Regions from separate parts of the Pseudoalteromonas sp. SG45-1 genome, predicted to be linked through region 2. Evidence: predicted binding sites of a transcription regulator. Region 2 holds the regulator's gene; each other region holds the start of a gene.
The links. The regulator LexA, encoded in region 2, represses DNA repair genes until DNA is damaged. The targets are predictions, from matches to a motif close to TACTGTATNNNNATACAGTA.

Region 1 (2,209 bases), on a different contig from region 2:
ACGCCTTGCTCTAGCGCGTAGGCTATTTGTTCATCAGCGTCGCTTTGAGTATTTTGTTTACCCCAAGTCATACTCCCTAGGCACACTCGAGATACGTTTACGCCACTGCTACCTAGTGGGTTGTATTGCATAAAAATTCCTTAACTAAATTAGTTTTGAGCATGGCTGATTAAAGCCGATAAAAGAGGCTCGGAGATTGGGGCTTTTTGCCCTGTAGTAAAATCAAACATTACAACTTTAGATGCACCCGTAGTCGTTATTGCTTTTTGTGCATGGCTGTAAACTGTGTAGTTCATGGTAAAGCGATCTGTTTTAAGATCTGTAATTGTAACGCCTACAGTGAGTGTGTCGGGAAAAGTTACTGGGCGTTTATAGCGAACGTTATTTTCGCTTATTACTGGGCCCACACCGTTTGGGCTTATTGTGTCGAACAAATTTATTTTATTTAAAAAGTCGATTCGGGCTATTTCAAAGTAACGTAAATACACTACATTATTTACGTGTTGTAGCGCATCCATATCAGCCCATGCTACGGTGATATCGGTATGAATAGGGTGCTGATCTTTAAACGTTTGCATTATTTATTGGCCCTTGATTTTTAAAGTACTTAGATTATCAACATGGTGTTACGAGCTCAAGGTAATTAATGGCATGTTTTTTTTATAAGATGATTGTACCTGTTTAATTTTAGGTCTACAGTTAAATTACACAGACACACAAAAACACACACAAAGGTAATAATATGCAGAATATAATTAATTGGTCCTTAGCTTGTTTGGTTTTTATAGCCTCTTTTACCTGTTACGCGATGGGGAATGAATCTGGCGCTATCATTTTAATGTTGGCAGGATTTTTATTTGAGGTTGTGTATTGGCTACGTGGTTATAAGAGATCGGAGGACAATAAACACTTTTTTTAATCGTTAACTAGGGCCTGTTGACCTTTCAGGATTAAAATTTGTTCAATCTAGGGGCTATTTAATCGCGGCGCGAGGTTTGTGACCTAGTGGGCTAAGTAAAAACCGAGCAACAAAGAGTAAATTGCCCCTAGGCAGAACCCTTCGGGCAGCATATGTTTGGCATTTGTGCTACGTTATCGCCTATTTATGGGGAATAACCACACTACATAGGCTCTGCCTTGCCTAAATACCAAACATACTGCTGCAAATTTAACCTCGAAAGATAAACAGGCCCTAGGCTTGCATATCACATTTTATTCTATAATAATGACTGTATAAATAACCAGTTATTATTGTGGTGATGAAGAAGTTTATTCACATAGACATGGATTGCTTTTATGCAGCAGTAGAAATGCGAGATAATCCAAAACTTGCATGTGTACCGCTTGCTATTGGAGGCAATAGCCGACGAGGCGTGCTCTCAACCGCTAACTATATAGCTAGAGAGTATGGCGTGCGATCGGCTATGTCGAACTATCATGCTAAACAATTATGCCCCGATTTAGTTATTGTCCCAGGGCGCATGGCTGTATATAAAGAAGCTTCAAACCAAATACGTGAAGTATTTAGCCGCTATACAAACTTAATTGAACCCCTTTCTTTAGACGAAGCCTACCTAGATGTAACAGACAGCACCGCTTGTAAAGGCAGTGCCACACTTATTGCACAGCAAATAAGAGCCGATATTTACAATGCTACAGGGCTCACTGCATCAGCTGGTATTGCACCGATTAAATTTATTGCCAAAATAGCCAGTGACGAAAATAAACCGAATGGTCAATTTGTCGTTTTGCCTGATGAGGTCGATGACTTTTTAGCGCAATTACCGCTTGGGAAAATTCCAGGAGTGGGCAAAGTAACGCTCGAAAAGCTAAATTTAAAAGGCTTATATACCGGCAAGGATGTACGTGAAAAAGGCGTTAACTGGATGCAGCAACATGTGGGTAATTTTGGTGTGTCGCTTTATCAAAAATGTGCAGGTGAGTATGTTGGTAAAGTATCCACAGATCGTATAAGAAAATCGCTGAGTGTTGAACATACCTACGAGTACAACAAAACAAGTTTGCAAGAGTGCTTAGATGAGCTGCCAAGGTTGTTAGACGAATTAGTTTTAAGGCTTAATAAACAGCAGTTACGAAACCGTATTAATAAATTGAGTGTTAAGGTGAAGTTTGCAAATTTTGTAGTGACCTCTGCCGATCAGGTATACCACGAGCTAAATACAGAAATATTTGTTCAACTACTTACTAA
Region 2 (2,209 bases):
TCATTTTTGATACGCAGCACAGCTCATTGCGGCTATTTGTAATTTTTATTTCCCATACTGAACTACGTTTGCCAATATGAAACGCTCTAGCCGTTGCTGTTAAAGTGCCGTTGCGAGATGCTTTTAAATGACTTGCGCTAATCTCCTGACCTACACAGTAAAATTTAGTAAAATCGACAACAAAGTTAGCGGCATAGCTGGCAACTGTTTCGGCAAGTACAACGTTAGCACCGCCGTGAACCATGCCCATTGGGTTATGATGCTCAGGAATTGCCGGCATTGTGGCAACCAAATAATCATCGCCAATTTCTGTGACCTCTATCCCCATAGTTTTCATTAATGTTCCTTGGCCATTAATGCCTTGTTCTAACTGCTTGCACAGCTCTAAGGTGATGGGCTGGTACCAAATACTCATAATGTCTCCTTTGCATTTTTAATCATTTATAAACTTAGCTTTAGTTATATCCTTGAAATGTACACAAGTGAAATTACTTTAGCTATTTTAAGGCTTAATTTAAATTTGCGATTTTTATTTAACTGTATATACTCACAGTTAAATGTACTGTATGGAAAACCAGTTGTATGCGACCATTAACGAACCGCCAAGCTCAAATACTCGAACTAATTAAAGTTTTTATTAAAGACACTGGTATGCCTCCTACACGTGCTGAAATAGCGCAAACATTAGGTTTTAAAAGTGCCAATGCTGCTGAAGAACATTTAAAAGCACTTGCTAAAAAAGGCGCAATTAAAATGAAACCAGGTGCAAGCCGTGGTATTCAATTAATTGAAGAAGAAGAGCCAGAACAATTAGGTTTACCGCTTATAGGGCGTGTTGCTGCTGGTTCACCTATTTTGGCGCAAGAGCACGTTGAAAGTCACTGCAAAATCGATCCATTAATGTTTAAACCGGCTGCAGATTTTTTACTACGCGTTAACGGTATGAGCATGAAAGATATTGGCATTATGGATGGTGATTTACTTGCTGTACATCGTACTCAAACCGCTGAAAACGGACAAGTTGTTGTTGCCCGCCTAGACGAAGACGTAACTGTAAAACGTCTTGAGAAAGCGGGTCGTAAAGTATTACTTCATGCTGAAAACGACGATTTTGACTCTATTGAAGTAGATCTTGAGAATGAGTCTTTTAATATTGAAGGCTTAGCCGTTGGCGTTATAAGAAACGCTGATTGGATGTGACTTTAAAAATAGCTTTTAAACAAGCAGTTTTATAAATGCGTACTAACTAGTACGCATTTTTGTTTTAAAATTTGTACTAAAAATAGGGCGTAAACAGCCCACTGACTATTTAAGCTGTAAACTTTTTTGCACTTATATTTTCCCCCTCCGAATGCGTTAAACCCCTTTGTTTTGCTCATATTTTGAACTTTCTGTTGCTCAGTTGATTACCGATTTTTTATTAATTATTCAATATCACCTGATTGTTTTTTATACTAAAACTTGCTTGTTGTTCGTTTTTTAGCTAATTGTTAATGTGCTGAGCTAATAATAACTCACAGCTTTTTAGTTTTGAGAACACACAATATACACAAACTCGTTGTTGGCGCAGCAAAACCAATCAATATTAAATAAGATTGGCTAAAAAAATAAAAATAACGAATTGGCGTTTAAGCCGTATGCCTCTTCGCTTTGCATTCGCAATAGCATCAAAGGAGCCGTCACATGGGTAAACTGACCTCTACCTTGTGGCTTATATTATGTGTTTTTTCGCACCCAGTTTTGGCTAACAGCCAATACAATATGCGCAAAGGCGTAACCGATATAAGCAATAATGTATATCAGCTGCACATGACCATATTTATAATATGTTGTGTGATTGGGGTGATAGTGTTCGCAATTATGTTTTGGGCACTTATTCATCACCGTAAATCTAAAGGGGCTGTACCTGCCCAATTTCACGAAAGCACTAAAGTAGAAATACTTTGGACTGCAATTCCGTTTGTTATTTTAATTGCTATGGCAGTACCAGCCACTAAAACCCTAATTGCAATGGAAGATGCCAGCAAAGCTGATCTCACTATTAAAATTACGGGTTCGCAATGGAAATGGCATTATGAATATATGGGCGAAGATGTAGAGTTCTACTCTATTTTATCTACCCCGCAAGATGAAATCGCGAATCTTGCAGATAAAAATCCTAACTACTTACTTGAGGTTGATAAGCCTCTTGTACTGCCAATAAATCAAA
Region 3 (2,209 bases), on a different contig from region 2:
ATGGGCCTGGGGAAGTAATGTCGCCCAATTGCACTAGTGTTGCTGGGCTTGAGACAATAATACCTGCATTTTTAAGGGCAATTAAGGCTAAAAAAGCACCTATACCTGTTGCGATAGCTCGCTTGAGCACCAGAGGTATGGCATTAATAATCCATTCTCTGACTTTAAATAAGCTTAAAAATAAAAATATACAACCCGACATAAAAACAGCCCCTAATGCGGCTTGCCAGGTATAACCCATTCCTAATACGACGCCATACGTAAAAAAGGCATTTAGTCCCATGCCAGGCGCTAATGCTAATGGATAATTAGCCCACAAACCCATTATAAAACAGCCTATCGCAGCTGCTATACAGGTAGCTACAAATGCAGCCCCTTGGTCCATCCCTGCCTCAGCAAGCATAGCCGGGTTTACAAATACAATGTATACCATAGTGATAAAGGTAGTTAGGCCAGCAACGCATTCGCGTTTAACTGTTGAGTTATTTTCGCTGAGTTTAAATAAGGCTTCAAACATAATAAACTTGTGATAGTAAAAAGTGACGAGATTTTAACATAAAAATTATCTTTTACAGGACATTTTACCTTGCTATATACTAAACTGTTAAAGTAGTTAAAATAATAAATGAACCAATATGCTTAAAACAACACCTTGTGAGCAAGACTTAGAGCAACAGCTAGACAACATTTTAGGTTTTGTTACTCAACCAGAAAGCAGCCCCGCGCCCATTGATAATAAAAAAGATGAGCAAAGTACTATTAATAAAGCCCTATATTATTTAAAAAATAATCAAGCTCCATTGGCTGCAAAATGGATGCGCCTTGCTGCAATGGCAGGAAACCATAGAGCACAGTTTTATTTAGGTTTATTTTTTGTAAAAGGTGAAGGCGTGCCACAAAGTGTATTTCATGCTGTAGCGTGGTTGAGCTTAGCGAGTAGCCAAGGGTACGCACCTGCCACTGCAGCGGTTACAGATATACGCAAACATATCGAAACTAAGCGATTTAAAGATGCTCAATGTTATGCAGCAAGTTTGTACGAACAAATCCACCAACTCCAGTTTTCTCATATGATCCCTCGCACCAGTGAAAACACATAAACTAACTAAGTAATAAGTACTGTATACAGTGTTGAAAAATACTGTATATAGTTACAAAGATACTCCTACACAGTATAAAACCCACAAATGAAAACACTACTCAAAAATTTATTTTAAAACAACCCCCTCAAAAACAAGCCTATAACAAGTTGATTAATAAAGAATTATAGATTTAAAAATAAAAAACAATGATCAAAGGCTGAATAACTGTACAAATAAATAGCATAAAATGCTTGCACGAAAGCACTGTATAAACTACTGTATATGAATACTGTATAAAAACCCAGTGAGTGAAATTATGTTACAGCCTATTACCGTAAGAACAGTTAAAAGTTACCAACAAGACGAGCAAAGCGATTGCGTAAATTTGATCCAAATTGAAGATGAAATTTCAGCGACCTTTGAGCTTTTAAAAGTATTACACCAATACAATAGCTCTAATGCATGGACGTTACTAATTGCGCCAGATCATGTACCTAGCAAAGCTTTACTTGACTCATGCTCTATTGATACAAGCAAATTACTTGTTATTAGACAGAAGCACCTAGTAAATTTAGAGTATGTATTAAATTCTGCGTTAAATAATGGAAACTTTGCAGCGGTAATTACCTGGACCGATATAGTTAATAACCAACTACTTACAAATCTATCGTTCGATTTAAGTAAAACGAATACAAAACTATACTGTTTTACTAAAAACGCTCAAACAACAGAGATACCACTCGCTCAATAAGCTTGTTAAACTAATGTTTTAGATTCTGTATTATTATTATGACTTCACTCAATACCACATTATGTTTTTGCAGCAGTGGGCACAATTATGCCGATTGCTGCGAGCCGCTTCACTTATCTGTAAAGCAAGCTGACACTCCTGAACAACTTATGCGCTCACGATTCAGCGCTTATGTTATTAAAAATGCAGAATATGTTTATCGAACCTACGCAAAAGAAAAACAAGCTGAAAATCCGGTTAAAGAAATCAATGATTTTGCTAACAGCTGTCGATTTATAAATCTTGATGTAATCGGATCAAGCCATGATGACAATACTGGCAATGTAGAATTTAAAGCCCAGTACTTTTATCAAAACTTATTTTGTGAGCTTCACGA
Region 4 (2,209 bases), on a different contig from region 2:
CGGGCAGCTTCAATAAAAATTTCCATTTGCTGCTTAACATGAGGCTGGCCTCTGTAGTCGGCTAAAAGTTTTGGTCTTATTGCACGATCTATAGAGTCTTCATTTATTTTTTCAGTCGCATCAATTAAGCGATCCGCTTCAATCATGGGTTACTCACAACATAGATTTTAAAGATTCTCTAATAAGAACCTCAGTAGACATATCGGGTTTACTTATCGATTTTACTGCTTTTTGAGCTTGTGGCAATTTATAACCTAATGCAAGCAGTGCCGATACGGCATCATCCGCTGCATTATTAGCAATTGTCGCATCGCTCATTGGCTCTATTACTGCGCTGTCACTAAATGGCGTAAATAAATCATTGCCCCAATCTTTTAGTCTGTCTTTCATTTCGAGTACTAAACGCTCGGCTGTTTTTTTACCTACACCGGGTAATTTAACAAGCGATGTTGAGTCTTCGTTATTTACACAACTTACAAATTGTTTTGCCGACATGCCCGATAAAATAGCTAAGCCAAGTTTTGGCCCTACGCCATTTGCTTTTAATAGCTCTCTAAACAAGGCACGTTCAACTTTATTATTAAAACCAAATAATAGTTGAGCATCTTCACGCACTACAAAGTGAGTGTAAACAATCGCATTTTCACCAATTTTTGGTAAATCGTAAAAACAGGTCATCGGCATTTGTACTTCGTAACCTACACCACTTACTTCGAGTAATATTTCTGGTGGCTGTTTTTCGACTAAAATACCATTTAAGCGGCCTATCATAATTATTTCCTTAAACGTCCTCTAACGGTTTTGCTTGCGCTGCCCGCTAGTTTAATTAAATTTTGTTCTGAGTGGGCGTGGCAAATCGCAATAGCGAGTGCATCAGCTGCATCGGCCTGTGGCGTACCGGGTAGTTTTAAAATATTTTTTACCATGTGTTGCACTTGTGTTTTATCTGCGCCACCGTTGCCTACTACTGCTTGCTTAATTTGCCTAGCTGAGTATTCAAATACGGGTAAGTCGGCCATTGCAGCGCCAACAATCGCAGCGCCTCTAGCTTGGCCTAGTTTTAAAGCTGAATCGGGGTTGTGCGCCATAAATACTTTTTCAATGGCAAAGGTTTCTGGCGAAAACTGCTCAATAAGCTGTGTAATGCCTTGGTAGATCATTTTAAGCCTAACCGGAAAAGGATGATCGGCTAACTTAATACAGCCACTGCCTAAGTATGTAAATTTAGAACCTTGATGGGCAACAACACCATATCCGGTCAAACGTGAACCAGGATCGATCCCTAAAATGATGGCCAAACAGCGCTCCATTGTTATTATTTTTAAATTACGCTAATAATGCCAGAGCACTGTATAAATTACCAGTACAAAGAAAAACAAAAATGCCCACGTACTAGGTGGGCATTTACAGGAGCATGTTAGTTTAAGCTTACCCTAGGGCACGCACTAATCCTTGGGTATTTTGTTTAAGTGTTCGGGCAATCATTAAATAGCCTAAACCAGCCACAAATACGCCGCCAGCTACCGGACCTATAATCCATATATGTGGGTGTAACTTACCTGCTAAATCAAACATTTGTTGCTGCACAATCAAAAGCGCTATATCACTAAAAAATGCAGCCACTAAACCAGCTAAACCGCCTAGTAATAAAAACTCATACAGGGTCGCGTTTTTAATTAATCGGCTTTTAGCCCCAAGCGTTCGCAGTATTACAATTTCTTGCATACGCTCACCTAAACTAGCTTGCACTTGCGATATAAGTACAAGCGCGCCACACAGCACAACAATTGCAAGTACAAAGCCAATGGCGAGCGATACTTGCGAAATAGTAGTTTGTATTTGCTTAACAAAGTTATCAATATCAATGGCTGTAATAGTAGGGTAAGTACGTAATAACTGGCTAAAGTCACGTTTTTGATCTGGATTTATACGTACCGACGAAATATACGTCGCCGGAAAATCTGCAAGTACATCAGGGCTTAAAATAATAAAAAAGTTAGGTTTAAGCGTGGCCCAATTTACTTTGCGCACACTGGTGATTTTAGCGTCGAACGACTGCGAACCAATTAAAAATGTAAGCGTATCGCCTATCTCAACATCTAATCGCTCAAGCATCGACTCCTCTACTGAAGCCTCAGCCATCGCATTTTCACCAAACCACGTGCCTTGTGTTACTTCATTTTGGTCAGGCACATCTTTAAGCCATGTA

Region 1: a site for LexA is predicted at 1,228-1,247, ahead of dinB (DNA polymerase IV). Genes of this name have one in related genera too.
Region 3: a site for LexA is predicted at 1,357-1,376, ahead of H5117_RS13160 (SulA-like leucine-rich domain-containing protein). Genes of this name have one in related genera too.
Region 4: a site for LexA is predicted at 1,347-1,366, ahead of ruvC (crossover junction endodeoxyribonuclease RuvC). Genes of this name have one in related genera too.

What each region holds. Positions count from the first base shown of each region.
Region 1 covers NZ_JACJEP010000007.1:151,996-154,204, reverse strand. The annotation lists gene H5117_RS08895 (aldo/keto reductase) at 1-131, opposite strand, end outside; gene H5117_RS08890 (thioesterase family protein) at 150-578, opposite strand; gene dinB (DNA polymerase IV) at 1,260-2,209, shown strand, end outside.
Region 2 covers NZ_JACJEP010000016.1:82,064-84,272, reverse strand. The annotation lists gene H5117_RS14045 (PaaI family thioesterase) at 1-415, opposite strand, end outside; gene lexA (transcriptional repressor LexA) at 583-1,200, shown strand; gene coxB (cytochrome c oxidase subunit II) at 1,684-2,209, shown strand, end outside.
Region 3 covers NZ_JACJEP010000015.1:2,671-4,879, reverse strand. The annotation lists gene H5117_RS13170 (NCS2 family permease) at 1-517, opposite strand, end outside; gene H5117_RS13165 (tetratricopeptide repeat protein) at 636-1,100, shown strand; gene H5117_RS13160 (SulA-like leucine-rich domain-containing protein) at 1,399-1,833, shown strand; gene H5117_RS13155 (YchJ family protein) at 1,872-2,209, shown strand, end outside.
Region 4 covers NZ_JACJEP010000032.1:37,103-39,311, reverse strand. The annotation lists gene ruvB (Holliday junction branch migration DNA helicase RuvB) at 1-146, opposite strand, end outside; gene ruvA (Holliday junction branch migration protein RuvA) at 154-771, opposite strand; gene ruvC (crossover junction endodeoxyribonuclease RuvC) at 774-1,298, opposite strand; gene H5117_RS18545 (ABC transporter permease) at 1,429-2,209, opposite strand, start outside.